4 regions of the Ferdinandcohnia jepli genome follow, and region 1 is predicted to be linked to each of the others. Evidence: riboswitches for the same ligand, from Rfam matches in the RefSeq annotation. Region 1 holds a riboswitch; each other region holds the start of a gene.

What was found. A riboswitch is a leader RNA that binds a small molecule or an ion and turns the genes downstream of it on or off. The one in region 1 is predicted to bind thiamine pyrophosphate.
Region 2: linked by a shared signal. The riboswitch ahead of AB3M96_RS18350 (3-oxoacyl-ACP reductase) and the one ahead of thiM (hydroxyethylthiazole kinase) in region 1 are both predicted to bind thiamine pyrophosphate.
Region 3: linked by a shared signal. The riboswitch ahead of tenA (thiaminase II) and the one ahead of thiM (hydroxyethylthiazole kinase) in region 1 are both predicted to bind thiamine pyrophosphate.
Region 4: linked by a shared signal. The riboswitch ahead of thiT (energy-coupled thiamine transporter ThiT) and the one ahead of thiM (hydroxyethylthiazole kinase) in region 1 are both predicted to bind thiamine pyrophosphate.

What each region holds. Positions count from the first base shown of each region.
Region 1 is NZ_JBFOKR010000003.1:140,309-148,443, forward strand. It holds gene AB3M96_RS04225 (multi antimicrobial extrusion protein MatE) at 1-683, shown strand, start outside; gene AB3M96_RS04230 (M3 family oligoendopeptidase) at 826-2,523, shown strand; TPP riboswitch at 2,622-2,733, shown strand; gene thiM (hydroxyethylthiazole kinase) at 2,812-3,642, shown strand; gene thiE (thiamine phosphate synthase) at 3,629-4,288, shown strand; gene thiD (bifunctional hydroxymethylpyrimidine kinase/phosphomethylpyrimidine kinase) at 4,285-5,082, shown strand; gene AB3M96_RS04250 (ParA family protein) at 5,508-6,422, shown strand; gene AB3M96_RS04255 (hypothetical protein) at 6,441-6,935, shown strand; gene AB3M96_RS04260 (ATP-binding protein) at 6,973-8,135, opposite strand, start outside.
Region 2 is NZ_JBFOKR010000018.1:19,369-27,503, reverse strand. It holds gene AB3M96_RS18375 (endonuclease MutS2) at 1-1,759, shown strand, start outside; gene AB3M96_RS18370 (hypothetical protein) at 1,765-1,956, opposite strand; gene AB3M96_RS18365 (Parvovirus coat protein VP1-like protein) at 1,880-2,119, shown strand; gene AB3M96_RS18360 (S1C family serine protease) at 2,106-2,930, opposite strand; gene AB3M96_RS18355 (M42 family metallopeptidase) at 3,054-4,130, opposite strand; TPP riboswitch at 4,372-4,478, shown strand; gene AB3M96_RS18350 (3-oxoacyl-ACP reductase) at 4,569-5,330, shown strand; gene thiW (energy coupling factor transporter S component ThiW) at 5,345-5,848, shown strand; gene AB3M96_RS18340 (RlpA-like double-psi beta-barrel domain-containing protein) at 6,180-6,623, shown strand; gene AB3M96_RS18335 (glycerophosphodiester phosphodiesterase) at 6,780-7,589, shown strand; gene AB3M96_RS18330 (DoxX family membrane protein) at 7,637-8,017, shown strand; gene AB3M96_RS18325 (hypothetical protein) at 8,039-8,135, opposite strand, start outside.
Region 3 is NZ_JBFOKR010000005.1:211,178-219,312, reverse strand. It holds gene AB3M96_RS07245 (ABC transporter ATP-binding protein) at 1-381, opposite strand, end outside; gene AB3M96_RS07240 (ABC transporter ATP-binding protein) at 378-2,135, opposite strand; gene AB3M96_RS07235 (thiazole biosynthesis adenylyltransferase ThiF) at 2,602-3,621, opposite strand; gene tenA (thiaminase II) at 3,733-4,416, opposite strand; TPP riboswitch at 4,556-4,684, opposite strand; gene AB3M96_RS07225 (GerAB/ArcD/ProY family transporter) at 4,718-5,830, opposite strand; gene AB3M96_RS07220 (Ger(x)C family spore germination protein) at 5,827-7,035, opposite strand; partial or broken gene AB3M96_RS07215 (spore germination protein) at 7,074-8,135, opposite strand, start outside.
Region 4 is NZ_JBFOKR010000035.1:300-8,434, reverse strand. It holds gene AB3M96_RS23070 (adenylosuccinate synthase) at 1-187, opposite strand, end outside; gene dnaB (replicative DNA helicase) at 408-1,772, opposite strand; gene rplI (50S ribosomal protein L9) at 2,005-2,451, opposite strand; gene AB3M96_RS23055 (DHH family phosphoesterase) at 2,451-4,418, opposite strand; gene AB3M96_RS23050 (YybS family protein) at 4,446-5,411, opposite strand; TPP riboswitch at 5,553-5,655, shown strand; gene thiT (energy-coupled thiamine transporter ThiT) at 5,731-6,297, shown strand; gene rpsR (30S ribosomal protein S18) at 6,530-6,769, opposite strand; gene ssb (single-stranded DNA-binding protein) at 6,819-7,367, opposite strand; gene rpsF (30S ribosomal protein S6) at 7,426-7,713, opposite strand; gene AB3M96_RS23025 (cupredoxin domain-containing protein) at 7,918-8,135, shown strand, end outside.

The DNA of each region.
Region 1 (8,135 bases):
CGGAAAAAAGCTCTGAGCAGATTAACTCAAAATCACAAATTTTCCGTTTTTATAGTCCATTGATGCTTTCCTCCATTGTGACTGTACTGATTGGACCTGTGATTAATATCTACTTAGGTAAAACAGATAATATCGAGTTAGCCATTGCTAGTTATACAATTGCATTCAGTATTACCCAGTTAGCAATTAGTTATCTTTCATATACACATCAAATCGTTATTAACTTTTACAAGGGCCATGAATCAATGGTAAAACGATTTACGCTCTTTATTAGCTTCTTACCAGTTGTTGTCCTTTCAATCATCTGTTATACAAGTGCAGGGACCTTCTTCCTTGAAAGGATGATGGGGGTTAGTGGGCGTTTGTTTGATGCAACGTTAGAAGCGTTACAAATCTTTATGATTTTAGCAATTGTGTTCCCATTTGTTGACTATTTAAATGGCTTATTAATGCTTCAACGCCAAACAAAAGTGACCATATTTTCACAGTCTACGAATCTAGTAATTACGTTTATTATTTTGTTCATTGGTGTAAAGGTGTCTGTAAGTTGGAATGGAGTAATTGGTGCATTTGCCCAATCAATCGGATTGCTTGCGGAATTACTAGTGTTAACAGCCATCTTAAACTATTCAAAAATTAGAGGTAAAGTAGGGAAATTGTTGAGGTTGAGCAGGGCACATTGAGTGAAGATTACTTTATATGAGCGGATAAAGCGGATTTTTTACATTCGCTTTTTTTTTATGGAAAATTAATATTGGAAAATCTTATCATAGGTGGTAAAATTAAATAAACTGGTTAGTCGGTTTATAAAAAGGGGGAAGAGTTATGAAGTTTAAAGATTTTACATATGAAAGGCCTTCGATTGAAAATGTAAAAGCGCAAATGAAACAATTAATAAAATCATTTCAAGAAGCTGCCAATGCAGAACAACAAATAAGTACAATTAAAAAAATAAATAAGTTTCGAGAAGAATATGATTCCGCTCAAATGATTGCTCATATTCGGCACACGTTAGATACTACAGACCCTTTTTATGAGAAAGAATACGAGTTTTTTAATACCTTTGGTCCAGAATACGAAAATGTAGAAGCTGATTATTATCGGGCTTTGGTAGAAACGCCTTTTAAAGCAGAATTAGAAAAACGATTTGGTAAGCAACTGTTTCATATTGCGGAATCAAAGGTAAAGACGATTTCCGAAGTTGTGATGGACCTGCTTGCAGAGGAGAACCGCTTAACAAGTAATTATCAGAAATTAATTGCAAATGCTAAGGTTTTATTTGAGGGGGAAGAAAAATCGTTAGCACAGATTGATAAATATATTATCAGCAACTCAAGTCGAACTGTTAGGAAACAGGCCACTGAAGCAAAATATGAATTCTTTTCAAAAAATCAAGAAGAATTCGATAAGCTATTCGATGACCTGGTTAAGGTTAGAACTAGAATTGCAAAGGAACTTGGGTTTAGCAATTTCACTGAATTAGCTTACCTTCGTTGGAATCGCTCTGATTGGGATGCAGAAGCAGCACGGGTATTCCGAGAAAACGTGCTGACTCATATTGTTCCACTTGCATCTAAGATTGTAGAAAACCATGGGAAAAGAATCGGAGTAGAAAACGTAAAGATTTACGATGAAAAGGTACAGTTTCTCGAAGGAAACCCTATACCAAAAGGTGACCCAGAATGGATCATCGAACAAGGAAGGAAATTGTACAGTGAATTATCTTTAGAAACAAAACGCTTTTATGACGAAATGACAGAACGTGAATTATTCGATTTAGTTCACAAACCTGGTAAAGCATACACTGGCTACTGCACCTTCTTATGGAAGCAAAAAGCCCCTTATGTGTTTGCTAATTTCAATGGAACTTCTAACGATATTAGGGTCCTTGTACATGAGGTAGGGCATGCTTTCCAGGCGTATAATGCATTACAAGTTCAAGAGCAGCCTGAATATTTCTTCCCAACCATGGAGGCCTCCGAAATTTTTTCGATGAGCATGGAGTTTTTCGTGTATCCTTGGTTGGATTACTTTTTTAAAGAGGATGCAGAAAAACATAAGTTTGTTCATTTAGCTGACAGTATCGTGAAAATGCCAAGACTATGTGCAGGTGATGAGTTTCAACATGAAGTCTATGCGAACCCTGACTTAACACCAGAGGAAAGACGACAATTGTGGTCTGAAATAGAGAAAAAATATTTGCCTTATCGAGATCATGATGGGATACCTTACTTGGTTGAAGGAGGCATTTGGCAAGAAGTCATCCATATCTACGAAGTACCATTTTATCTATTAGATTATGTGCTCGCACAGGTTTGTGCTCTTGAATTTTGGCGTATGTCAAATGAGAATTTTGAAAAAGCATGGGAAACATATGTCAGGCTTTGTAAAATAGGAGGAAGTAAATCCTTCCTAGAACTTCTTAAGGAAGGGAACTTACAATCACCTTTTGAAGAAAAAACATTCGTGGCACTCGAAAAATTTGTAGGTTCACAATTGGAAAAGATGGAGCAATCATTATAGAAATGGGACATGTGAAGTCCCATTGGAGATGGAAGTTTAGTAACTATTAAGAGTTACAAACCCAAAATCTATGTTATACTTGAATTGTTTAAAAATTTAATCAAAGTAAGGGGAGCTTGCACCTGCAGGCTGAGAGTAAGCGAAATGTAGCTTAGACCCGTGAACCTGATTTGGATAATGCCAACGTAGGGAGTTTATTTAGTATGTGTATACATGCGGCATATCCTTATGGGTATGCCGTTTTTTATTTTCCCAACTTCGCAAACATCCAACTATCAAAAAGGAGAGATGAACTTGTTTGAACAAATCGTAGAAAATGTTAGAAAGAAAACGCCACTTGTACATACGATTACGAACTATGTGACCGTGAATGATGTCGCTAATATAGTGTTAGCCTGTGGGGGTTCACCGATTATGGCTGATGACAGTAAGGAAGTGGAGGAGATTACAAGTATTTGTAGTAGCCTCGTAATCAATATAGGAACGCTTAATGAAAGAACAGTAGAATCTATGATTCTTGCTGGTAAAAAAGCGAACGAATTAGGTCATCCAGTCATTTTAGATCCAGTAGGGGCAGGAGCATCAACACTTCGAACACAAACAGTTTACAAGCTGCTTGAAGAGGTGAAATACTCTGTAATTCGCGGGAATATGTCTGAGATTAAGACTGTCTATGCCGGTAGCGGAAATACAAAGGGAGTCGATGCTGCAGCTGAAGATGTAGTGACAGAAGAAAATCTGGCAGAAGCAATTCAATTTGCAAAAGCAGCTAGTGCACAAACGAAAGCAGTAGTAGCAATAACCGGTGCGATTGATATTGTTGCGAATGAAGAAAATGCATATGTAATCAGAAATGGGCACCCGATGATGGCTAAAATCACAGGTTCTGGATGTATGCTTACGGCTGTTGTAGGAGCATACTGTGGAGCGAATCCTAATGAAATCCTTCCGAGTACCGCAGCTGCAGTTAGTGCGCTGGGACTTTGTGGTGAACTCGCCTTTGATAGAGTCTCAGCAACTGAGGGTGGGACTTCTTCATTCCGAATGTTCCTCATCGATTATATGAGCAAGCTAGATCAAACATTATTACAAGGCGGGATGAAAATTGAAGGTAGATAAAAAAGATATGCTTTTATATGCAGTAACAGACCGAGCGTGGACAGGAAACCAAACACTAATTGAACAAGTAGAGGAAGCTCTTAAAGGTGGCGTAACATTTGTTCAGTTACGTGAAAAAGCGCTAGATTATGATTCGTTTTTACAGGAAGCTTTAGAGATTAAGAAGCTAACAGATACATATAAAGTGCCTTTTGTGATTAACGACAATGTTGAAATAGCGCTTGCGAGTGGAGCAGATGGAGTACATGTTGGGCAAGAAGATTTACCTGTGGCAACTGTGAGAAGCATGATTGGACTTGATAAAATCCTCGGAGTTTCTACTCAAACTGTAGAGCAAGCCATCGAAGCCGAACAATCTGGTGCCGATTATCTTGGTGTCGGCTCTGTTTTTCCAACAGGAACGAAGCACGACGCTACTCCAATGACGTTCAAGATGGTTCAAGATATCTGTCAAGCTGTGTCAATTCCGGTTGTTGCAATTGGTGGAATTAACGAAACCAATATCCATGAATTAAACGGATCTGGTGTTGATGGAGTTGCAGTAGTTTCAGCGATTTTTGCAAAGCCTGATATAGCAAGGTCATGTAAGGTGTTGCGTGACCTGTCTACAAAAATGACTCAAGAAAAGGAGAGGCTGCCAAAATGAAAAAAGTTTTAACAATTGCAGGCTCTGATTGTAGTGGAGGAGCGGGGATTCAAGCAGATATTAAGACCATTACGGCACATAATATGTATGCCATGAGCGCAATAACTGCGCTTACTGCTCAAAATACAACAGGAGTATTTGGGGTAGTAGACTGTACTCCCGATTTTGTCGGGCAACAGCTGGACTGCATTATGACTGATATATATCCTGATAGTGTGAAAATAGGGATGGTTTCTTCCCCTGGAATTATTTTGAAAATTGTTGAAAAGCTTGAGGAGTACAAAGCTAAAAACATCGTGGTTGACCCAGTTATGATTTCCACAAGTGGCAGCCGGTTACTCAGTGAAACAGCGATGGATGCGCTCATTACTAAGCTAATACCACTAGCAACCATTATTACACCAAATATCCATGAAGCAGAAGCACTCTGTGGTATTCAAATTCGCACGAAGGAAGACATGCAGGAAGCAGCAGTAAAAATATCTCAAGGCTACCAAGGCAATATTTTAATAAAAGGTGGCCACCTTGAAGATACAGCGGATGATCTTTTATATAGCAGTGGAGAATTCATTTGGTTTCCAGGAAACAGAGTAGACAATCCTAACACACATGGAACAGGCTGTACTCTTTCATCTGCAATTGCATGTAATCTAGCAAAAGGTTTTGATAGTAAAACAAGTATCCGAGAAGCAAAAAGGTACATTTCAGGAGCATTGGAGGCTGGTCTTGACCTTGGAAAGGGAAGCGGGCCACTCAATCATTGTTATGCATTAACCCCAATGTCTTTTGTTTAAAAAAAGCTGGTAAAGGTATTTTGCCTTTACCAGCTTTTTATTTTAAGAGATAAGAAAGCATAAAATATTGCTGTTTTGCTCAGCGCCTAGCCAGTTTTCAACCTGTATTAACTTCGAAAGCTTTTTCCTTAAAAATGGAAGCTTCGTATGCTTTTAACTAGCAAACCAATCTAAAAGCATACCATTGCTTATTGACATTTGCTTTTTCCTTTTTAACAGGTTTGTAATCTACAACTAAGTTTGGTGTCTAGCTCCAGGCGCCATCGGTTCTTTGGTCTAGCCAATCTGTCAGGAAGGTTAAAGATCAACCTTCCAGCCATTTCGTCTTATGCTTGTCGCCGTTAGGCGGGCGCCTTGTGCAATTCTAAGAATATTTTCCTATTTTTCTAATACATTTTATTGAATATAAAATGAGGGGGTTAAAAATGGGAGAGGCGAAGAAGATATTTGTTGGAAACTATAAAGGTGGCGTTGGAAAGACAACAAGTATTTATCAGATTGCCTTACATCTTGCTGAAGCAAACAAAAAAGTATTATTAATTGACCTTGATCCACAGTGCTCACTGAGTGAAATCTGCTTAACAAGGATTGATAAGACACTTGATGAACTTGAAGAAGACGAGAGCCTTAATTTTATTTATGATATGTGGCACCAATTTAAAAGATTTCCGTATTTGGAGTACAACATTCCTACTACAAAATTAATAAAACAAACCGCTGAACTAATCCACTTTATACCCTCCAATATCTTTTATAAAAATGGTGGCCTTGATCAAATAGCTGCAAGGCTAAAGAACGAATTTGAAGACTTAGTGGTCCTACAGCAATTTTTCCAAACGAGTAATATTGAGAAAGACTATGATTATATTTTATTTGATTGTCCTCCGAGTAATAATGTGATTACACAGGGAGCTTTTTTACTATCAGACTACTATATGATACCTACTATCGTCCAAACAATCAGTATACGTGGAGTCGTACACTACATAAAAACAGTGGAAGGAATTTATAAGAAATATTGCCTAGAGGATGAGAATGCAACACTAGCCAAGTTGTTGTTTGGACCGAAACCTCAATTAATTGGTATTTTTGAAACGTTGAAGAAGGGATCTGTGAAAAATCAGAACGTGCGCCAAGATTTAATGGGGGACTTACAGTTATCAGGATTTCAAACGTTATTATCTATTGATAAAGAAGGAAAAATTTTATTTGATACGATTATTCGAAATTACGAGGACATTGCACGGGATACAGCCGAGGGTAAGAAATGTTCAGAGTATGCAGGATTAACAGATGAATTGTTGGATTGTCTTGAGCCAACAGGTGTAATAGTTACCTAAACGGATAGGAGAGTGTACATGGCAACTGTAACCTATAAAAAACTTGCTAGTCATTTAGAAAAGACAAAAGCTATCTATGAAACACTTCAGCTGTCAAAAAAGGAGATTAAGGAAGTTGAACAAGCAATAGAGATTTTCATAGGATACGGTGATGTTGAAATTGTTTCACCAAAATTTCAAGCAGCAAATGCGAAGAAAACATCATCTAAAAATCGAAAAGTTTCTTTTTCGGAGAGTGTAGACCTATTATTTCAAAAGCGTTATAAGGAGCTTGTTGGTACCAAAATTTCTTTTGAGGATCTACACACTAGTGAGCAGATCCAAACGTATATAGATACAACTACAAGATCTAAGATAATGAAGGAAACGACTGTAATGGACTTGAAACTTTTATACTGTCTTCTTACAGGGGAAAAGGTTGACATAAAGGGTACTAAAAACGAGGTATATGAGGTATTAAAAAGTCATATTCGAGCTAGAAAAAGAGGCAAGGCCTTTTCAGAATTAATATAAACACATAAAAAAAGCCGATTTCATTTAGAGTCGGCTATTACCCATGTATTGTTTTAACAGAAGGAAACTGGAACGTAAATTCAGTACCTTCTTCTAGCACACTTTCTACACGAATGGTACCATTCATGGCTTTTACGATACTATAAACAACCATCATACCAAGCCCTGTGCCTTTAGAACCCTTTGTTGAGTAGTAGGGTTCGCCAAGTCTTTCAACTTGTTCCTTTGTCATCCCAACACCTGTATCCCTAACAATGATTGTTATGTAATTTTTATCATAGCTTGTTTCAACATAAAGTCGTCCACCACGTGGCATTGCTTCAATCGCATTCTTAATTACATTAATAAAGCATTGCTGGAATTTCTGACGATCACCTTCAATGGATCCCATAAAAGTAAAATTCGTATTAATCTCAACTGAATTTTGGTTAGCAGTCGGTTTTAATATTTTAATCACCTGGTTTAGCTCTCTTTTTACATGAAGAGTTTCAATTGTATCAAGAGAAGGCTTTGAAAAGGTTAAATAATCTTGAATTACACGTTCAGCCGAAGCAAGCTCTTCTTTAATAATTGTTAAGTATTCTTTTTGTTTGAGTCGCGAGAGATTATTATTCATCAATAATTGAACAAATCCCATTGCTGCCGTAAGGGGATTACGAATTTCATGAGAAATTGCGGCACCCATCTGTTCGACAGCTTGCAGTTTTTCAGATTTTACGAGTGTTTGACGCATATGTAGATTTTTTCGGACGAATTCAATTAAATACGACAGAATTCCAAGTCCGATCGGTGGTACAACCAAATATGCAAACCATGCATCAAATAAATCTACTGGTGGCGTGAAAATCTGCATACCTGTAGCAGTAACAATAGAAAGTGTTAGTCCTAATGCAACTGTTATGAAAACACGTCTTGATGAATTTTGTTTCCAAAACCAAGGGTATATTCTCCATAAAATAAAAGAGAGAGGTAAATATAGCAGTATATTTGTAAAAAAGCCTGTATCAACACCGTAAAAACCTCTGATAACGATAACAGCGAGACACAAAAACGAACCAATTCCCAGATATAAACCGCCAAGTAGCACTGGCAGAAGGCGAAGGTCAAAATGATACTCCGGTGAAGGTTTGTATGAAAAATAAAAACAAACCAGAAGCAGTATAAAAAATCCTAAGAAGGCCTCCCTTTTAGAAAGAGTAA
Region 2 (8,135 bases), on a different contig from region 1:
CACAAGTGTACCGATTCATACGTTAAAGGATATTAAATATCTATTAACTAGCATGCATAAAGCAGTGACATTACGGCCAGATCATTTAATGAATCTATGTGATTTCTTAGTTTGTATCGAAAGACTTAAAAGATTTATGAGTGATAAGGAATATGCAGCACCTATTATCTCAACCTATGTATATTCTCTTTTTGACTTAAAAGATTTGGCAGATGAGATTGCGCGTTGTATCCGCCATGGAAGAGTTGACGACTACGCAAGTAAAGAATTATTGAAAACGAGAAAACAAATCAGTATCCAAGAAGAACGATTAAAAGCAAAAATAGAGCAATTTGTTAAATCATCCAAGAACAGCAAGTATCTCCAAGACAATCTTGTCAGTGAACGAAACGGGAGATACGTTATCTCTGTAAAGAAAGAATATCGAAAACAAATCAAAGGAACTGTACTTGATACATCTGCTTCAGGTGCGACTCTATTTATGGAGCCAGAAGAGATAGGTTATCTACAGGAAGACATTAATTTGTTAAAAATGCAAGAGGAGGCAGAGGAGCATCGTATCTTAACACAATTAACTGGTTTGGTCGAAAAACACGAGCATGAAATAAAAATAGCTGTTGAAACGATGATTCAATATGATGTTATTTTTGCCAAAGCTAAATACAGCCAAATAATAGGAGGGATTGCTCCACAAATAAATGAGCATCATACTATTCGTCTAAAGAATGTAAGACACCCACTATTAGGTGCACCGGCAGTTCCACTGAATTTTACGATTGGGGAAGACTATGATGCCTTAGTCATCACAGGTCCAAATACAGGAGGAAAAACGGTAACGGTAAAAACGGTAGGGTTACTGACTCTAATGGCACAATCAGGTATGCATATTCCAGCAGATGAAGGTAGTGAAATTGCAATCTATGATAAAATTCTCGTTGATATTGGGGATGGCCAGAGTATTGAGCAATCTCTTAGTACGTTTTCATCACGAATTAAAAACATTATTGAGATATTAAAAGAAACGACGCCACATTCACTTGTATTATTAGATGAACTAGGGGCAGGTACAGATCCTGCAGAAGGAATGGGACTTGCAACTTCAATTCTTGAAGAACTGTATCAAAAAGGGGCAACGCTTCTTGCGACAACTCATTATAGTGAAATTAAAACATATGCTGAAAACAGAGAAGGCTTTGAGAACGGCTCTATGGAGTTTGATGCGAGCACATTAAAACCGACATACCGCCTTATCATTGGTAAAGGTGGCGATAGCCAAGCATTTACGATTGCATTGAAATTGGGAATGCATCCATTCCTAATTGAACGCGCACATCAAATCACCTATGGAGAAACGAAGGAATATCGAGACGCTAGTCCATTTACTATCAATGAATTAAGCTCTCAGCTTGCGATGAATGCTAAGTATGTACAGAAGCAAAAGCATGGAAAGATTGAAAAGAAACCAAACGAGGCGTCTATTTTTAAAAGAGGAGATAATGTAAATATCCCTTCTTTGGATCAATATGGCATAGTCTCCAAACCAGCTAATGATAAAGGTGAAGTAGAAGTGGTGGTAAAAGGCGAGAGGTTACTCTTTAATCATAAAAGGCTTTCTCTATATATAAAAGCCGAGGATCTGTATCCCGAAGATTACGATTTTGATATTCTTTTCGAATCGAAAGAAAACAGGAAGATACGAAAAGAAATGTCTAAGCATCATGTAGAAGGGTTAGTTATTGAAGATATAGACCGTATTTAAAACAATTACCCAGATTTTACAATAGCCCTATCTTTCTCGACTTGTGTTTCATATTTTAGTAAAAACAAACCGAGAAGGAAGGGTTTTTCTATGTATAAAAGAAGGAGAGTTGGTTTTTGTATGCCTGGATACCGTTGGTGCGGACCAGGATGTGGGGGAAGTGGTCCACCAACGAATGCCGTTGATAACTGCTGCATGCAACATGATTTTTGTTACCAAAGATTTGGACCGTCAAGAATATGCGACGAGGCATTTTTACATTGTTTAGAAACAAAAAGTAATCCCTTTACCAAGGAAGGCAGGGACGCAAACTTCTTTTCGAAGATGATAAAATTAAAAAGCATTTTTACTCCGTTTTAAATTCAACTTCTTCGAGTAATTTTAGAATGTGGCTGGAAGGTACAGCAAGACCTACAATTTCTTCCGTTTCAATAGTCGGATTAGGAAGTGTCGCAAAAATTACACCAATTACCTTTCCGTCCTTGTTAATCACTGGACTACCACTATTTCCGCGATAAATCGGTGCTTCAATCATCATAACAGGAACTTCCCAATCACGTAAGACAACATTTCCTTTTATTTCACCCTCATTTGCAATTTGAGTAAAAGACAGAGGATTACCTATAAACATGATTTTTTCATTACTCCAATCCTTATCAGCATTATCAAGTTCAAGAGTAGGGAGGTTAGTAGCTTCAATATCGACAATGGCTATATCGAGGTTTGCATCCTTTGCAATAACTTTGCCAGTGTATGAATCACCAGATCGATATTGAACAGTTACAGTGTTTGTATGGTTAACAACATGTTCATTTGTTACTATTAGTCCACTTGAATCCACTGTAAAACCAGTTCCTTTAACACCGGCCCACTCAATCGTTACAACTGCTTTCCTGTATTCTTTTACCTCATGTTGATTTGATAGTCGATTTGAAACCTCAACAAAGCGGATTGCAGGGAGGTTGAATACATTGAACCAAACCTGTAACCCTGTAACGGTCATAGAAACTACAAGTAACAAACTAACTAATTTAACAATAAGACTTCTACGTTTTTTCTTTTTTGCTTTTTCTTTTTCCCATTCTTCATCATCGTCACTTTTAAAAAAAGCATCCCAGTCCATCTCATCATTACTATTTTCTTGTGTTTGTTCCTCACGATCTTTGTCCACTAGGTTAGCTCCTAACTTTGCTTCTATTTCTATAGTAGTATGTGAAATGATAGGTTGGTATAAGCATTTTTTTGGCCTGAACCTCTGCACTAAAATATATCTGCATGGCCAGGCCGTATATTACTATATAAAGCTCATTTCTCCCCAGTTTCCGAGGTCTTTTACTAGTGAGTTGAGTAATGTTAGCGTTTGTTCATAATCATTAAGATCTGCCATTTCAACAGGTGAGTGGGAATAACGGCGAGCTACGGTAATGGCCCCAGCACGAATTCCTTCACGCTCAATGTGAACAGCTGCTACATCAGTTGTTGCTCCTGTCATTACGGCAAGTTGATAAGGAATCTCTAGCTTCTTCGCATGAGACGTTATTAGTTTTTTCATTTGTGGTGACATAATGTTACCACGTACAGAACCTCCAGCTAAAGCAGGAATAACAGGTCCTTTACCGATACCAACCGGATAACCACTACCAAGACTGTCTGGAGTATCTGCACAAGGTATCGTATCAAGGACGATTGCATAATCTGGATTTAGTTTGTAGGTTGCCACTTTTGCCCCACGTAATCCAACTTCTTCTTGAACAGCCACAACACCAACTAATGTTCCGCTAAAGTCACGGCTTTGTAACGTTTTAAATAGCTCCACTAATAGGACACAACAGCTACGGTTATCAATGGCTTTTCCGCAAATTAAATCTTTATTCGTAAATTGCTCAATTTCACTTATGTATGTAATTGGGTCGCCGATTTCAATTCCCATTTCAAGAACTTCAGCTTTTGAAGATGCACCAACATCGACATATAATTCATAAATACTAGGTGCTTTTTTACGTTCCTCGGGAGTTTGTAAATGTCCAGCCTTCACACCAATTACGCCAAAGTGCCCATTTACATTTACTTTACGTCCGATAAGAAGTGTCTCAAGAACTCCACCTGTACGTTCAACTCGAATGAATCCTCGGTCGTCAATATCTCGAACAACACAGCCTATTTCGTCAGAGTGAGCGGAAATCATTAATTTTGGACCAGGCTGATTTCCTTCAAGGTAGGCATATAAATTACCCATATGGTCAACTTCTACCTTATCGGCAAAAGGCTTGAACATCTCTACTAAAGCTCTAACTACATTCATTTCTTGACCAGGTGTTCCTTGGATACTAGCAAGTTCCTTTAATTCTTCTAAGAAAGTTGTTTTAAACATGAAGTGTTCCCCCTAGATAAATTTAATAAAAACACGAATTTCCGCCTATAACGACAGAAATTTCTCAAAAGATCGAATAGAGTAATCTTTTAATCTATTTTTACATAGCTTGTCTCTTTGTGCAACTAAAGGGGTAAAGTGACTACTAACTTTACTATTACTCAGTTTTACTTACCGCACCTTACCAAATTATTACTTTACATCTTTGTGTAACCACGTTATACTTAAAAAAAGAATATTCGCAAACTACTAGGGGTGCCCGGTTGGGCTGAGAGAAAAACAGTTGTTTTTTAACCCTTTGGACCTGATCCGGGTAATACCGGCGTAGGAAAGTAGAGTTAGAGTTAGCAATTTTATCTCGCTACTTAAGCCAGGTCTATTTTACATGGACCTGGCTTTTTTGCGTTGTTCTTTACACTAGTTTAGGGGGTTTTGACTATGAATCTACATAATCAGGTTGTCCTGGTAACAGGAGGAGCACGTGGTTTAGGAAGGGAAATTGTACGGGGTTTTGCACAAGAGGGAGCAAAGGTAGTAATAAATTATTTTCAAAGTGAAGACAAAGCACTATCTTTGAAGGAAGAAATAGGAGAAAACGCTATTGCCATTCAAGCAGATATTCGAAATCGAGAACAAGTCCAACAAATGTTTGGTGAAGCTAAGCGATACTTTGATAAACCCGTAACAACTGTTATTAATAATGCATTAGTTCAGTTTAAATTTGATCCAATATCTAAGAAAAACGCTGATGATATCTCATGGGAGGATTATCAAGCACAGCTTGAGGGTGCTGTAAGGGGTGCATTACATACTACTCAAGCCGCTTTACCTGATATGAGAGAAGAAAAGTTTGGTCGTATCATCACAATTGGAACAAATCTATTTCAAAACCCTGTAGTAGCCTACCATGATTACAATACAAGCAAGGCCGCATTATTAGGGTTTACTCGTAGCATGGCAAAAGAATTAGGAGCGTATGGGATTACAGTTAATATGGTCTCGGGTGGGCTACTCAAAACAACAGATGCAAGTTCAGCAACATCAGAGGAAGTTTTTCAATTAATCAAATCGTCGACACCATTGCAACAGGTGACAACACCTTCCGATGTAGCAAATGCAGTACTCTTCTTTGCCTCTCCATGGGGAAAGGGAGTAACAGGACAAAATCTAGTCGTTGATGGCGGCTTAGTAATGGACTAAAAGGAGGATTTCTAATGAATAAAACGTTAAAAATGACTGTTACAGCAATGCTAGTAGCAGTTGGAACGATTACAAGTCATTTGTTCTCAATACCAATTGGTTTTACAAAGGTATTTCCTATGCAGCATTTTATTAATGTATTATCTGCTGTTATCCTTGGTCCTGGGTATGCAGTATTACAGGCTTTTTCAGTATCACTATTACGAAATATGTTAGGAACCGGGTCATTATTTGCATTTCCAGGTAGTATGATTGGTGCCTTTTTAGCAGCATATCTATTTTCAAAGACTAAGAAACTATCAATGGCTTTAACAGGTGAGATAATAGGTACTGGCATACTAGGGGCTATTGCGTGCTATCCATTAGCTACACTCATCATGGGCAAGGAAGCCGCACTGTTTGGATTCGTACCATCGTTTATCTTTAGCTCAATTGCTGGGGCAATTTTTGGATTTGTAATTTTAAATATCGTTATGAAGAGCTCAGCGATTAAAATGTTTCAGGAGAAGAATTTTTAAGTTGGTTGAATTTTAAAGGACAAAAGTAAATTAAATTCGCGTTGGTGTATTTGCACCCGATTTTTTTCGAGCTTGCTCGAAAGACTTCCTTTTAAAAATCGAGGCATCCGCCGGAGACTATAACTTTATTCAGTCGGAGTTTTAACACTGACTGAATTGTATACTCCTTTTGCATTCATCCCCCACTTATAGAAGTAGGGGACTTCTGCTGAATAAAGTTAAATAGCTTTTTCTTATTTCCTCCTCAACTGTAACCAGAACTGTGTCTATAACATAATTTAATTAGACGAAGTAATTAGTAAAATACGGCTTTTGGGGGAGAAGAAGAGGAATGAGTAATCAAATGTCTGGTCACTACTGTCCTTATTGTCACGGATATATTGATGGAAGAACTACCTATTATCCTACTTATCCGCAGCAATCCTATAATTACGTCCCATATCCAACAGGATATTGGTATCAGCCAAGGGACACTGATTCAATCATTGGTAAGGCATCTTGGACTTGGGGTGGAGTACCAACCAAATGTGAAATTGGTTGGAAATATGATAATAATATGACAGTTGCAGTTGCTGAAGGAAGTCCGTTCAAATGCGGTCAACGTTTAAAAGTAAGAAATCTTTCTTTTGTTCCTTCTCATGAAGTTATTGTCACGGTTGTTGATACGGTGAAGAACTTCCCGTTAAACAAAATTAATCTTCATAGAATGGCCTTTGAGGCACTAGGTGCACAACCAAGTGTTGGAGTTTTAGATGTAGAAATCACTCCAATTTAATAACACATGCAACCAATATGCAATTATCATCACATGAAAACAGCCTAATCTCTTTGAACAACAGGAGAAAAGGCTGTTTATTGTTTTCTCCCAAGCATAGATATCTGTCAGATACAAAGAATAGGAAAGATAACTTTGATATAGGAAAGGTTGCATATGATCAAACGAACTACTCTATTACTACTTATGTTTTGTTTGTCACTTACATCTATAGTTCTCGCTAAACCAGATGATGAGGAACCAATAATAATAGCCCACAGAGGCGCGAATAATAGGTTTAACGAGCACACACTAACAGCCTATAAACTTGCTTCAAAAGATGGTGTTGATTATTTAGAGATTGATTTACGTATGACAAAAGATCACGAGCTTATTGCAATGCATGACGCAACACTCGATCGAACGACAGATGGGAAGGGGAAAGTATCTGATTACACCCTCAATGAAATAAAGTCTTTTAAAACAATCGGTACTTTTCATAATAAAACTGTAAGTGAAGAAATACCTAGTTTAAAAGAAATTCTAAAAACCTTTGCAAAAAATGAAAACTTTTATATTGAAACAAGGAAGGTAAATAATCAACTTGTGATGGAAGAGCCCTTAGTGAAACTCTTACGTAAGTATGACGTTTTAAAAACGAAGAGGGTTGTTCTTCAGTCGTTTTCTAAGGAGAGTCTTGAGAAATTATGGGCTTTAGCTCCTACTATTCCGCTTACCCTTTTATATCGAAAAGGAGAGTTCGATCTAAAGCAGGCAATGTCAACTCCGTACCCTATTATTGGTATTGAATCTTCAGATGTTACGAAAGATGTTGTTGAAGAATTACATAAGGCTGGTAAGAAAGTACATGTTTATTTCACGAATAAACAAACACAAATAGCTGAACAAAAAAGAATCATAAAATACGGTGTAGACGGATATTTCACTGATTTTATAAAAGAAACGCAGCAACTTTTACAAAAATAGCAAATTAATTCGCGTTCCCTTGTATACTTATATAAGGGGGTGTTCGTTTGAAAAAGGTAGCATTGCATGTACCTAGAGTATTCTTAGGTGTGTTATTTTTAGTTGCAGGCGTAAATGGATTTTTTGTAATCTTTGGTTTAGACCCGTTCATTGCGACAAGTCCAGAAGCGATGTCTTTATTTGATTTTTCCTATTTGTTAGTAGCAGAAAAATCGTTAGAGGTGTTTTGTGGGCTACTCTTACTAAGTAATCGATATGTCCCGTTAGCACTGGCCATTCTAGCTCCACTGGTAGTAAACATCTTCTTGCTTCATTTGTTTGAGGATCAATCTTTATTACTTTTAGCAGTTGTTATCATAATCGCACATGGAATATTATTAGTATTTTACCGAAATAACTTTAAAAGTATATTCGAAAAAAGACCATAAAAAAACGCCAAGAGGCGTTTTTTATTCATTATCGTTATCCATTCTTTCCCTTACATTGTTTACTGCATTCTTTGTTGCATCAACAGCACTCATTGCAGCATCTTCAGTAGTTTCTAAT
Region 3 (8,135 bases), on a different contig from region 1:
ATAAGAAGCTGTTTTCCCATTTCGACTGATTTCAATACCATCGTTGGTAGCTTTTCGCTCTCCATCAAATTCAATATTATTATTTAAAAAATAATAAGAACGGCCAACCTGAAGGATACGTGCTTCATTCCCTTTTTCTTCACCACCAGTAAAGTTGTCTGAACGCTTATACCAGGTATTATTGTAGTTCACCGCGTCTTGACTTTCGGATGTTTCATACCAGGTATTTTCAATACCAAGGATATGGTCATCGATCATTATTTTTGCGATAAATGGGCCAGTTAACTCAGCTGCTACCGCTATGGATAGCATCAATAATGCTGAGATAATAATCTTTTTATATAGGAGTGCATAAGAAACGAGTCTCTTACCTACGTTCATGCAGACACCCCACTTTCTGTCATTTCTTCTACTTGTTGACGTATAAATTGTTCATTGTACCAACCGTTTAGTGCCAGTAAATCTTCATGGCTTCCTTCTTCAATAATTTGACCTTCATCTAGAACAACAATCCAATCGGCATGCTCAACTGCTGATAAACGATGAGTAGTGATAATCGTTGTTTTTCCAGAACGTTCACGTCTAATATTCTCAATAATCTTTGTTTCTGTCTTTGCATCAACAGCTGATAAAGAGTCATCTAGAATTAAAATTTCCGGATCCACTAGCAATGCTCTTGCAATCGAAATTCTTTGCTTTTGTCCACCAGATAAAGCAACACCTTTTTCGCCTACAAGTGTTTGAAGGCCGTCAGGAAGCATAGTTAAATCCTTTCGAAATGCTGCTAATTCAATTGCCTTTTCCAACTCAGCCTCTGATGCATCTTTTTTACCAAATAAGATGTTTTCACGAACAGTCCTGGAGAACAGAACATGATCCTGTGGAACATATCCAATCCACCCATGTAAATCTTTAATTGAAATTCGGTCAATTGGTACTCCAGAGATTAGTAATTCTCCTTGCCCAACCGGATACTCCCTTAGCAATTGTTTTACCAGCGTTGTTTTTCCACTGCCGGTTTTCCCGACTACTCCTAGGGTGCCACCTTTTTCAATTGTAATAGATACATTTTCTAAATTTTTTACCGTTGAAGTTGGATACTGGAACGTCACATTATGAAACTCAATACGCTTTGGAATATCTACCTTTACAGGATTTGCGTGTTCAACGACATCTGCTTGATAGGAAAGTGTTTCATTTACCCTATCTAATGAAGCATTTCCTCGTTGCATAATGTTGATTAGCTCCCCAATTGCAAACATTGGCCAAATCATCATACCTAGATACACATTAAATGAAACTAATTCACCTAAGGTAATTTCATTATGAAATACTAAAAAAGCACCATAGCCTAACCCGATAAGATAACTTATTCCTACTAGAATTTTCATCGTTGGGTCAAATAGAGCATCTATCTTAGCTACCTTTATATTCTTTTCAAACACATCTTCAGTTAAGTTATGAAATCTTTGTTGATCAGCTTTTTCTTGGACATATGCACGGACAACTCGAATACCGGCTATTGATTCAAGTACCTGATCGTTTAGAGTTCCAAACGCATCCTGCGCCTCCATAAATCGTTCATGAATTTTCTTACCATACACATTCATGACCATAGCCATGATAGGTAGCGGTATTAAGGATGCTAATGTAAGCTTCCAACTAATTAAGAATCCCATCGTAAAAAGTATTGTTAACATAAAAATACTTGAGTCAATTAGTGTTAAAATACCAAAACCTGCTGTTTGAGAAACAGACTTCAAATCGTTAGTGGCACGAGCCATTAAGTCCCCGGTTCTATTTTTTTCATAGAAACCTGGTTTCATTTTTAATAAATGTCTCATAAACCGACCACGGAGAATTCTTTCTACTACATATGCTCCTCCGAATAATTGGTACATCCAGACATATGTGACTCCATATATAAGGACCATTAATCCTAATAAAAAAAGTAGATATTGAACAATCTTATCCTGGGTTAATGTCCCAATATGAATTTCATCAATTGCAACTCCAATTATCTTTGGTGGAATAATCTCCAGAATCCCAACGAGTATTAACAGGATAATTGCAACTGTATATCTCTTCCAATGCTGTTTAAAAAACCAACCTAATTTAAATAATACCGAAAACATAGCTGTTATCTCCCTTCATGTCTACAATTTCTACTAGCCGCTTTCTGGATCTCCGACATATTTAATTCCACTTACTACAAATCCCCTCATTTTGTGTTCCTCCTTAAAATTTTTTATAGCAAACAATCTGGTAGATTGTTGTACCCAATTTGAAACCACGCAAAAAGGACATACCACACGAAACAGCGATATGCCCTAAAAAAGCATAAAAGCACACGTCACGTATTAAAAGTGACCTGTACTTTTGGTTAAAAGTGTATAAATGTAGTAGGAAAATGTTTATCTACTATAATTAAACAAAGGAAAGGTCACGAAACTATTTAACTTTGTGATTGGTAAAATCAATACATTTTTCATTTCGATACCCTCCCTTTCCATTTACTAGTAATTTTAATACTTAGTTAGATTACCACCGTGGACATATTTTTGTCAATTACTACTTTTTTGATAATTACCTATTTTTCGATTACCCCAAATATCTGTGGTATAGAGTTTTCGCTTCTGCAATGTCCTTTGTCCCGTGAACCAGCACTCGGCCATCCTTAAAAATGACGAGCCTGTTTTTACCGATTGTAAAAGACAGTAAAAATGGGTTTTGCTCTACAATTCCTCCATGTGTCTTTAAAAGTGTAGCTAATTCATCTAAATTACGTTCAATTCTTTCTGATGGTCTTATTTGTACTGAATCTCTTCCACATAACACGGCTGATTTGGTTTGATTTTCAAATGATAAGTATGGATAGGTTCTATCCGTACCACATGAGAGACAACTATCCTTTTTTACTTTGTCTACCTTAATTGCTGTATACTGATTTTTCCAAAGATCAAAGGAAACTAATTTTCCACGAAGTGACCCGATATCTTCAACTAAGATTTTTAATGCTTCTGTTACTTGGTAGGCAACCACCATTTGTACCGCAGGACTAATAATTCCTGCCGTATCGCAGGTTAATCCTCCAATCGGCACTGTCTCAAGCAAACAATTGAGACAAGGAGTTTGGCCAGGTAAAATGGTATAACTTATCCCGTAACTTCCGACACATGCTCCGTAAATCCAAGGGATATTGTATTTTTGAGATGCATCATTTACGAGCATTCTCGTATCAAAGTTATCAGTTGCATCTATGATGATATCGACTTTCTGGATGAGTTCTTGAATCTCTTCAACGCCTACATCCATTACATAAGCATTAATATCAACCTCTGAATTCACTAGTTGTAAACGCTCTTTGGCTGCAATTGCCTTTGGCAAACGATTCCTAGCATCCGATTCCGCATAAAGCTGTTGTCGCTGTAGATTACTCCACTCTACATAGTCTCTATCTACAATCGTAAGCTTACCTATGCCGGCACGCACAAGTGCCTCGGCGCTTCCTGTTCCAAGAGCACCTGCACCTACTACCAAGGCATGCTTATTTCTTATCTTTGTCTGACCCTCAACCCCAATTGGAGCAAATATTTCATGTCGAGAATATCGTTCACTCAACCGTTCTCATTCCTTCCATTGTCTAGTATTCATATTATTGAATACTACATGTCTGAGGTCTATGGTATCATATTGGCTTCCTATTTTTGTAGTTGTTTGGTTCTATAGTGGCTATTTTATAGTCGATTTCAACTTTACTGGCCAATTCTCATGTGTATACGCCATTTCCCAAAAGGCGTATTCATATTGACTACTAATTATAAAATGCTCTTTCATTCTAGCACGGTCATTTTCTGTTACTCTCTCTGCTAATTCGTCAATCAATTTAATTTGTTCCTCAACTAGCGTTTTGAACCAAGCTCCACCGTATGCCGAAATCCATTCCTGATAAATTGGTTGAGATGGTTGGCAATCTTTTAGCTGTTCTCCAATTTCGTAATACAGCCAATAGCATGGTAATAGTGCTGCAACTATATCACCTAAATGCCCTGTATAAGCTGCCCTATATAGGTGGGAGGTGTAGGCATATGCTGTTGGGGCTGGGTTAAACTCTGTAATTTCTTGTTGATTGATCTTCAGCTGTCTCGAGAAGTTTTCATGTAGTGATAATTCTGCTTCATAGGTTCCTTGAGCATGAACAGCAAAGAGATTAGTTGTATGTAAGTCTTCAGCTTTTGCTGCACCTAATGATTGTATTTTTGCAAAATGTGAAAGGTAATATGAATCTTGTAAGACATAATAGCGGAAAGACTCTAAAGACAAAGTTCCATCCCCGATACCTTTAACAAAGGGATGGTTAAAGCTCGCTTTCCAAATTGAATCTGCTGCTAAACGAATTTCTTGTGAAAATTTCATTATGTTTCTCCTCCTACTGTATTTATTTATTAAGATTCAACAATTCCACTTGTAAAAAATCAATTAAAAAACCACCTCCTCTACACAACGTAAAGAAGGTGGCTAATTTTAGAATACAACTCAAAGAAACTAAAGGTATGTATTGGCCTGCCCACTTCCCTACGCTGGTATAATCCAGATCAGGTTCTAAGAGTCTTAAGGTCATGTACGAACAATCCTCAATCTCAGCCTTTTGCTTTTATGCTTAAAGGCACCCCTAGTGGTAAACTACTATTCACTTTTCATAGTTATCCTAACATTTTTATAATCCTTCTTCAAATCTTTTATGCAATAGCTTTTTCTTTCTTATTATGCCTAAAGTCCAAACAAATCCAGGTACAAAAATGGAAATAACAGAAGCTACTAGTACCCACTGATTCTCCATAATCATAATTGCGCGATGATGATCAAAGACAAGCCAATAACTATAGGCACATAATATAATGCCTACAGGAATAATAACAGGTCGATAATCTTTTAGATTAAATAGACGTTGAAACGATATGGATGCACAGAGTAGTGTCATTAGAATTTGTGTAATCGAAGAAAGAGCGAAAAATGCAATCATAATCATTTCATATCTATGAATAAACAACCCTATTTCTGCACTTCTAGCCATTTGCATACAAGAGATTATATAATTGCCTGTTACTTCTGCAGATAGTACGCCCGCTTCTAGAATCGGCCACATTAACACAAAAGCCCCGCCATATCCAATCCCTGCAACGCCTGATTTACCCCATGTTTTTGGATTCTTTACATTAGGTAAAATGAGTGCAGCCATCATTGTTGCCATAGCCCAGTCCGTATTGTTATGACGGCTTGCCCAAAGTGTTTCTCCTACACCTGAACGAAATACAGGTAACAATTCGCGGATATCAAAGTTCGATAATGACCCCAGAAGCAGTAAAATATTTAGTGCAAGTATCGATAAAATGCCTATGACTGCCATCCTTCCGATAACCTCTAACCCAAACATAATTCCATAGACACCTATTAAAAATGGAACAATGATAAATAGTAAGATCGGTGCATCAGGTAAAAAATAATCTTTTAAATGATAAACAAACGTTGTCATAACCGCACCAAAAGCACCAATAAAGAATACAAAAAGCAGCAGACTTATAACTTTACTAAACCATTTTCCTCCCAGTACAGCACTTTGTTCTATTAAATCTGATTGAGGTAATCTCCTAATAATAAGTACAGTAAGAAGCATAAAAAGAGCACCCTGAAAAGTAGATAGTGCAGTTGCTATCCACATATCACTACCAATCTCACGGGCCATCGATCCTTGTGTTAAACCAATGGCTTTGGCATAGACCAAATTTATGATAATCGCCATAAACATACCATTTGTAATTTGTACTCTCATTCCTTATCACCTGTTACCCCTCGTTTTGTGGGCCTATATAATAGGGCAGAATCATTTAATTCAGCAATTACTTGAATTTCTACTTTCGCTTGAGTAAATTTTTCTTCCCAGTTATCCTTTATCTCTTTCCATTCACTTGGATACTTATTATTAAAAACCTTTCCTAGTTCAAGAAAATCAGATTGATAATCTTCTTGTGCTAGCTTTACAACTTTTGTTAATTCATTTTTCAATGTCTCTTCAAGTTCTGTTTCAAGTTTCTTAATGCTTTTTCCATCAGCCAAGCTAAAAGGACAGCCCGCTTCAACAACACTAGCGAAGGTGTGCATTTTCACAAGAAATGATGGTGTTTGATTACGATAAGAAGGTGTAACATCAAAGGTCTGCTTTCTAAGCTCCACACTTATTCTTTTTGGAGGATTATTTGGACATGATAACGCAACAATACCTGATTCTAAACTTTCTACGAACGGGAGTAGCCCTCTTACTTCATCCGGTTTGATAATGCCAACTAACTTATCCTTTTTGAATACTCCAGCACCTGCCAGCTCTACTTGCTTATACGCACCAGCCTGGCCTGGTTTTTTATTAGACACTCCTCTTTCTGTTAAGCGTACCCTTGCTAAAACTGGTTCAGAGCTTTCACTTAAGTAGGCAGACTGTAGATCAATCATTTGCGTCCTAGGTGCTTGGGCAGATATATCAGTAAATCTAAATAATTTATCCAATGCCTCTCCTGGTATAACTTCAAGGCCGGTAATTGTGGAAACGACTTCACTAGCATTGTTAGGAGTTACGAGGACCCAGGTTCTCATCCTTAGCTCTGGATTGCGCGTGAAAAAGTCAATAATATCTGCAATCCCCTTTTCCCTGGCGACATCTTCATTGATTACAACGGCATAGTTATGGGCCCAAAACACTCTCCTTGTTGCAAAAGTAGCCAGATTTCGAATTGCCTCAAAAATAGTTTCCCCTTCTGCACTGGCAGACCAAATTGGGTCTCCAGTTTGACCTGACGGAGCACCAGTTTGCCCTCTTGCATCTGCTGGACGGGCGACCTGAGCAGTAATTTTTATATGTCCATCTTTCTCTGCTTTATCTATTCCTACTGCCATGACTAGAGCAAGGTCATTAATCTCTCGCTTTCCTACACAGCCAGTAAGAAAACTAAAACATAATAGAACAAGTGCTACTTTTTTTACCATACACACCACCAATCCATTTATATAATCATGAGTCTACACTATTCTTTTTTCGTACCACCGTCTTTCGGAGGTTTTGGAATTTGCTGTTTCCCTTCACGCATTTCTTTCCCCTCTGCTAGTTCTGGTTGCCTTTCCATTTTCCACCAAGGGAAACGAATTAAAGCATCCTTTTGGTCTGTTGGTGCTAATGGTGCTGCTGGCGCTAGATATGGCTCACCAAATGAACGTAAAGAAAGTGCATGAATTACCAATAAAGTAAACATTGCTGTAAATCCTAATAACCCCAGCGTTCCTGAAGCGAATAATAATGGGAATCGTACCAGCCTAACAGAAATAGATGCTGCATAATTGGGAATGGCAAAAGAAGATATGCCTGTAATTGCAACAATAATTACCATGAAAGGGGAAACCAACCCTGCCTGAACTGCAGCCTGACCAATTACTAGTGAACCGACAATACTGACAGCCTGTCCGACTGGCTTGGGCATTCGTAATCCCGCTTCTCTCATCAATTCAAAAGCAAGTTCCATAATTACTGCCTCTATTAAAATAGGAAAAGGAACAACCTCTCTACCAGAAGCAATTGTGAGTGCCAAAGGAGTAGGGATCATTTCTTGATGAAAACTCACCAACATGACATAAATAGATGGAAGTACTAAACTGAACACGAACGCGGCATACCTAACTATTCTAAAAAAAGAACCAGATATAAATTTAGAATAATAATCGTCACTTGCCTGTAAAAATTGCCAGAAATACGTGGGAACTATTAGTACAAAGGGTGTATTATCAACAAAGATGGCTACTCTTCCTTCTAAAATAGCTGCTGCTACTTTATCAGGTCTTTCTGTACTTTGAATTGTTGTAAAGGGGGAATAAGGAGCATCTTCAATTAGTTCTTCAATATATCCACTCTCAATTACTCCATCGATTTTTATCTTTTCAAGACGACTTTTTACTTCCCTAACTAATCCCTCTTTCACAGTCCCCTCAAGATAAGCAATATTAATGTCCGTTCTTGTTTTTTGCCAACCTTCAGGGCTTCAAGCTTTAAATACGGATCTTTTATCCTTCTTCTAACCAACGCAGTATTCGTTCGA
Region 4 (8,135 bases), on a different contig from region 1:
CGGAATAAAAAATACCTGATGGAATTAAATGCAGCTTATATGTTTCACCATTAAATACAATTGTATGACCTGCATTGTTTCCACCTTGATATCTAGCAATAACCTCTGCATTTTCTGAAAGGAAGTCGGTAATTTTCCCTTTTCCCTCATCTCCCCATTGAGTTCCAACTACTACTACTGATGACATTTCAATGCACCTCCAGGGTATTTATGTATCAATATTTCAATCAATTCACATATCAAACAAGATAATTCTACCAACTTACGTTTACATAGTCAACAAAACACGAACATTAAAATATAAAGTTTATCTATTTGTTCGGTTTAAGTTAGTGAGATTATATAAAAAAAAGAGTAGCTGTGCTACTCGTCATTTTACCCAATTCTGTAGTTATCTATGTTACCTGTTACGCACCCGGTGGCATTCCTGTATCATCAAACCTTCGTTCAAGATTTACGAATTTATTATATTCTTTAACAAATGCAAGCGAAACTGTTCCTACAGGACCGTTACGCTGTTTTGCAATTATGATTTCGATGATGTTTTTATTCTCAGATTCCTTATCATAGTAATCATCACGATACAAGAATGCTACAATATCAGCATCCTGCTCGATACTTCCCGATTCACGAATATCAGACATCATTGGACGTTTATCTTGACGTTGCTCTACTCCACGAGAAAGCTGAGAAAGTGCAATTACTGGAACTTTTAATTCACGGGCTAATGCCTTTAATGAACGAGAGATTTCCGAAACCTCTTGTTGGCGGTTCTCGCCACTTCTACCGTCACCTTGAATTAACTGTAGGTAATCAATTAGAATCATTCCTAATCCAACTTCTTGTTTAAGTCTACGGCATTTAGAACGAATTTCACCTATCCGAACCCCAGGTGTATCATCGATATATATACCAGAATTAGATAAGCTTCCCATCGCCATTGTTAGCTTGCTCCAGTCCTCTGGTGTTAATGAACCTGTACGTAGGTTTTGTGCATTAATATTCCCTTCCGCACACAGCATCCTCATTACAAGCTGTTCTGCACCCATCTCTAGACTAAAAATCGCAACATTTTCATCTGTCTTGGTTGCTACGTTCTGTGCGATATTAAGTGCAAATGCAGTCTTACCAACAGATGGACGAGCACCAACAATGATTAAATCATTTCGCTGGAATCCTGCAGTCATACGGTCAAGCTCTGCGAACCCTGTTGGTATACCGGTTATATCACCAACACGGTTATGAAGAGTTTCTATATTATCATACGTTTGTACAAGAACATCCTTAATATTTTGGAATGCGCCAGCGTTTTTACGGTTGGCGACCTCCATAATATTTTTTTCTGCCTCACTTAAGAGAGCTTCTACTTCATCTTCCCGTGAATAACCATCCGTCGCAATCGTTGTTGCAGTACGAATAAGACGGCGCAGAATGGACTTCTCTTCGATGATTTTTGCATAATACTCTATGTTTGCAGCAGTTGGGACAGAATTTGCTAAATCACTTAAATAAGAAACTCCGCCAACTTCCTCCAGAATTTTTGCATCAGCTAACTCAGAAGTAACTGTTACAAGGTCAACCGGTTCACCTTTATCATTAAGCGTAAGCATTGCGTTAAAAATCTTTTGATGTGCTACTCGATAAAAGTCTTCTGGAATTAGTAGCTCTGAAGCTAGAGTTAATGAGCTAGGTTCAAGAAAAATTGCTCCCAAAACAGCCTGCTCTGCTTCAATATTTTGCGGAGGAATACGGTCAGCAAAAATATCACTCATATATTCTCCACTCCCTTTTTAATCAGTAAAGTTATTCTATCTATTAATCTATTATATCTATCTTCACATAATTTCCAATATAAAAACACTAAGAACATATACGACCGGAATGTAACTCATTTTAGTTGTATTTTTCAATTATTAAATGTAAGTAAAAGCAAAAAATGTGATCTTGTACTAATACAAAACCACATTCTCATTCTACCTTTTTCATATATTTTTTCAATGGAAATTACTGTTCTTTAACCTGAACCTTAACTGTAGCAATAACCTCTGGGTGTAATTTGACCGGTACATTTGTAAAACCGAGCGCACGAATACCATCTGGAAGATCAAATTTGCGCTTATCTATTTTAATCCCGTGTTTTTTTGAAAGTTCATCTGCAATTTGCTTGCTTGTTACTGATCCAAATAAACGTCCACCCTCGCCAGATTTAGCAGATAACTCAACCGTTAAACTCTCAAGCCTTTCTTTTAATTTCTTAGATTGCTCAAGTTCTTCTGCTGCCTCTTTTGATTCCTTATTCTTCTTCGCCTCTAGAGATTTCATGTTTGCAGGCGTTGCTTCAATCGCTAAGTTTTGCTTGAGTAAGAAGTTATGAGCGTATCCGTCTGATACATTTTTCACTTCTCCTTTTTTACCTTTTCCTTTTACATCCTTTAAAAAAATTACTTTCATTATTTCCTACCTCCTAAATACTCGTCAATAACCTCTACTAACTTTTGTTCTGCTTCATCAATCGTAGTATTTTCTAGCTGGGTTGCAGCGTTGGTCAGGTGACCTCCACCGCCTAAGCCTTCCATGATTATCTGGACATTGACATCTCCTAAAGACCTTGCACTTATCCCAATTTGTAAATCATGACGCATAGAGATAACAAAGGAAGCAATTACGTCATTCATAGTTAATAACGCATCCGCTGCTTGAGCAATCATTACTTGGTCAAATGTCTCTGCTTGAGTGCCCTTTGCAATTGCAATTCCATCTTTATATATATAAGCTGTCTCAATAATCTTAGCCCGCTTTTTAAAGTGCTCCATGTTTTCCTTTAAGAATTTCTGAACTAGTACTGTATCTGCACCCTGTGCTCGTAAATAGGAAGCAGCATCAAATGTTCTTGAACCAGTTCGTAATGTAAAGCTCTTTGTATCTACGATTATTCCCGCTAATAGAGCTGTTGCCTCTAACATATCAATTTTCTTTCTCTTCGGTTGATACTCAAGTAATTCTGTGACTAACTCTGCAGTTGAAGATGCATATGGTTCCATATACACCAATAGCGGTGACTGAATAAATTCTTCTCCCCTACGGTGATGGTCAATAACAACTACTTTATCAATCTTCGATAAAAGCTTTTCTTCAATTACCATTGATGGTTTATGAGTATCCACCACAACTAGTAAAGTGTCGTTAGAGGCGATTTCAAGAGCTTGTTCTGGTGTAATAAAAAACGACCATAGCTCTGAATTTTCCTTTACTTCTTCTAAAAGTCGACCTACACCCGAATCAATTTCATTTAAATTTAATACAATATAACCGTCTTTATGATTCATCTGAGCAACCTTCAATATTCCCATTGCTGCTCCTATAGCGTCCATATCAGGGTATTTATGGCCCATTATAATGACTTTATCACTTTCTGTTACAATTTCCTTTAGAGCATGAGAAATAACACGAGCACGGACTCTAGTACGCTTTTCCATTGGATTGGTTTTTCCGCCGTAAAATTTAACCTTTCCGTTCGGAAGTTTAATAGCTACTTGGTCTCCTCCTCTACCCAATGCTAGATCTAAGCTTGATTGTGCCGCTACACCCAACTCCGGTAGCGTTGGTACCCCTACACCAATACCTATACTTAACGTAAGAGGAACGCTGTCCTTTGCGGTATTTTCACGCACATCATCTAAAATGGTAAATTTGGTTTTTTCTAATTGAGTTAATATATCTTCGTTCAACACAGCAATGAATCGTTCAGAAGATGTTCTTTTTAAAAACACACCATTTTCATTTGCCCAATTATTAAGTATTGAAGTCACTTGGCTATTTAATGCACTTTTTCGTTGGTCATCCATACCTTGTGTAACTTCGTCATAATTGTCTAAATAAATTACACCTAACACCGTACGCTCTGCTTCATAGAGCTGTTCAATCTCAATTTGCTCAGTTACATCGAAAAAGTACATAAGGCGCTCTTCGCGTTTGATAATCACCTTAAACTTTTGTTCGTGTAATGATATGGTTTCACTTTCAACCTCTTGTTTAATTAATGGCACAATAGCTTCACCTACATCGTATAAAGAACGGCCCACTAATGTATCAGCATCAAGACATGATGACAAATAAGGATTGGCCCACTCAATCTCATATTCATCGTTATAGAGCAGTATACCAATAGGCATTTCCATTAACGCCTCTTCCCCAACTTTCTTCAAACGATAAGAAAGTGTTGAAATATATTGCTCCATCTCCTTATTTAATAATAAATCTGCTTTGTACATATAAAAAACGACTAATCCAAGGAGCAGAAAACATGCTAACCCAATCACCCATTGAAAATAAAAAAGAAATGCAATTAGTAATGCTGTAATAATAAGTAACGCATAAATAGGGTAGCGAAATAATTTCCTTCTGTAAAAGTCTGGCATCTAATTTTCAGCTCCTAAAGCTTTGTTTTACTTCTTTTGGTTCACTCTATCTCGCAACTGGAATCCTAAATCAATTATACCTAAGATTCGAATAATATAAAGAAGAAATGGTGTAAGAATGGTTATAACAATTGGGATTGCCTTGGAAATTTTCTTTTGATGACAATAAAAATAGATAAATGACAACCCTTGTATCACCATGAATAACTGCAAGATAAAAAAGAAGTTAAGAAATGCAGTATAAGCAAAAGAACCTTTTTCTAATTCCATAAAACTTACTAATAAAATAAGTAGATAATACCATATGATGCTTTTAGGAAACGAAATATCCCTAAAAGGAGGAAATGGATTCATTTGTACCCGAAGTCTTTTTAGAATTGGATGAATGGCCAAAACTGTAATAAAACCCGAAATCATTGCTAGAAAAACAAATAAACTTGGAATTAAGTACTGCATCATTTCAAGTGATTCTTCTAATTGGAAAATGATATCTGTGTTAGCATCTGTACCTGTTGCCTGGACGATCTCCTCTGCCATTTCAAAGGATTCTCTTGAACCCTCAGTTAACATTTCAATTACATCAATTTGAAATACTCCAATTATAGCTATGTACATAATAAAGATTGAAGCAAGATAGGATAAAGTTGCACCTAGAAATAGCTCAATACCGTTTCTCTCTCTCCTAATTAACTCGCCTATTACAATACCAGCAACCCCAAACATCAGTGTGTGTGCAATCCCTAAAATTGACCCAAGTAATCCTGATAATAAAAACCCTATTACTAAAAATAATACACTCTGTTTAACTCCGTGTCTTACGGTAATAAGGATAAATGGGATAGGTAGTAGAAATGCAATCAAGGAGCCTAGTATGGGTACATATAAAGAAACAAGTAAGAGTACACAATACACGGCAATCAGCATTGAACCCTCTGTTAATATCTTCGTGTTTTTCACCTTTTCACCTCTAATAACTAAGAACAATATTTGCATGAAAATACTTCTTAAAATCTCCTTCTATTGTAAAGACTTAGCGGTAAGTGTTCAACTTTTGCGATTATGAGATTATCAAGAAAATGATATTTTCCCTTTACTTTTCCCTATTTTCTATTATGATAGTAGTAAATAAGTAAACGTAACCACTAGGGGAGCACAATGCTGAGAGTGAACGATTTTTCGTTCTGACCCTTTGAACCTGTTAGTTAATTCTAGCGTAGGGATGTGGAATTATTGAGAACTACTACCTTTTTTAAAGTTGTTCTCCTATGCGGTGCGTTTTGTTTATTACACACACCATATAGGAGGTTTTTTTATGAGAAATAGTAGATTACAAGCAATGATTGAGGCGGCAATTTTTGCGGCATTAGCTTTATTATTGGACCTAATTCCATCTATAGATTTTGGTCCTTCCATCTCTATATCATTCGCCATGATACCAGTGTTTATTGTCGCACTTAGATGGGGTTTTAAAATTGGAGTTCTTTCAGGCTTCTTATGGGGACTTTTACAAATTGTGTTTGATCCATGGATTATTCACCCTGTTCAGGGTGCTATCGATTATTTCTTAGCATTTTCATTTATTGGATTTGCTGGTCTATTTAAAAATAGTGTACAAAAAAACTTAAAAGATGGTAATAAAGGCAAGTCACTTGTCCTCATTATCTTTGCTATCTTAATTGGAAGTATTGCACGTTATTTCTGGCATTTTGTATCAGGGTTTATTTTCTTTGCCGAACAATTAAAAGGCTTTGAAGCAGTTTGGTTCTCATTAACTGCGAATGGAATAACTATGATTGGTGCTTTTGTATTTTGTTCAATCATTATGTCATTGTTAATATTATCTTCACCGAGATTCTTTGTTTTAAAGCAAACCGTTTAATACAAGGCCCCTACTTTGCTTTAGGGGCTTTTTTTACCTTCATTTATAGAAGCCTCAAGCTATTGCACTATAGATAAAAAACAAAGACCAAAGCGCAAGCGCCTTGGTCAGCCCCGACAGGCGCTGAAGCTGGACTTGGATAACTTTTTTCAAGTTATCAACATCATAAAATTTTATAATTTCCTAAACAACAAAAAAGCGATAGCTGTTATAGCCATCGCTTACTTATCTACTATTCACCTGCAACATATGGTAATAATGCCATTTGGCGAGCACGCTTAATAGCAACAGTTAATTTACGTTGGTATTTTGCGCTAGTACCAGTTACACGACGAGGTAAAATTTTACCACGCTCTGAAACGAATTTTTTAAGTAAATCTACATCTTTATAATCGATGCGTGAAATACCGTTTGCAGTGAAATAACACACCTTACGACGTTTTGCACGTCCACCTTTACGTCCACCAGCCATTTATATTCTCCTCCTTCCTCTTACTTTTTATCCGAATCAAATTTACAAGTTAGAACGGCAGATCATCATCTGAAATGTCAATTGGTTGTCCATCATTAGCAAATGGATCTTCGTCTACTCTTGTAAAGCCTTGATTGTTATTATTACGTTGTGGGTTCTGATTTTGTCCGTATGGAGAATAACCGCCTTGACCTTGATTGCCACCCTGGCTTCCGCCTTGGTTTCCACCATAGCCGCCACCAAAGTTTCCTCCACCACTGCGTTGTTGGTCATTTGCAGTTCTAGGTTCAAGGAATTGAACACTTTCTGCAACTACCTCAGTAACATATACACGTTTACCATCCTGGCCTTCATAACTTCTTGTTTGAAGACGACCATCAACACCAGCTAAGCTGCCTTTTTTAAGGAAGTTAGCGACATTTTCTGCTGGTCGGCGCCAAATCACACAATTTATGAAGTCAGCTTCACGTTCGCCTTGTTGATTCGTGAATGTTCGATTCACCGCTAGTGTGAAGGTTGCAACAGCTACTCCACTTGGGGTATATCGTAATTCAGGATCCTTCGTAAGTCTCCCTACGAGAACTACGCGATTCATCATCAGAACCACTCCTTTACAGGATATTCAAAACAGAGCATACGCTCTTTAAAAGTTAAAATTATTCTTCTTCTTTAACAATGATATGACGGATAATGTCTTCGTTGATCTTAGCTAAACGATCGAATTCGTTAACAGCTTCAGCGTTTGACATTACGTTAAGAATCATGTAGTAACCATCGCGGAAATCATTGATTTCATAAGCTAAACGACGCTTACCCCATTCTTTTACGTTTGTAATCTCCGCACCATTGTCAGTTAAAACGCCATTAAAACGCTCAACTAAAGCTTTTTTCGCTTCATCATCAATGTTTGGACGGATGATATACATAACTTCGTATTTTCTCATCACGTTCACCTCCTTTTGGTCTAACGGCCCTTATCAATAAGGGCAAGGAGCAATATTTTTCAATTACTCACAGAAAAAAATTATAGCATAACCACTTCTTATTAGCAAGTTGAATCTCATATTCTCTCTTTAGGGTACTGTTTCTTAAATATAGTTATGATATGATAAACTCTTCCATAAAATATGCATCTTAGGGGGATATCCATGAAAAAAACTATGGTTATGGCTTTTCTTGTCATACTTATTTCTTCAACTTTAATAGCATGTGCTAATTCAGATGAAGCAAAGGGTGATGAAAAAACCAATATAAAAAGCATTAAGCAAAGTGATATGAAAGAATATGTAGTTATAGCAAAGACTGGTCCAAACCCAGAAGACTATGTTTTTGAACCTGCTGAAATTAAAGTAGGAGTTGGAGAACA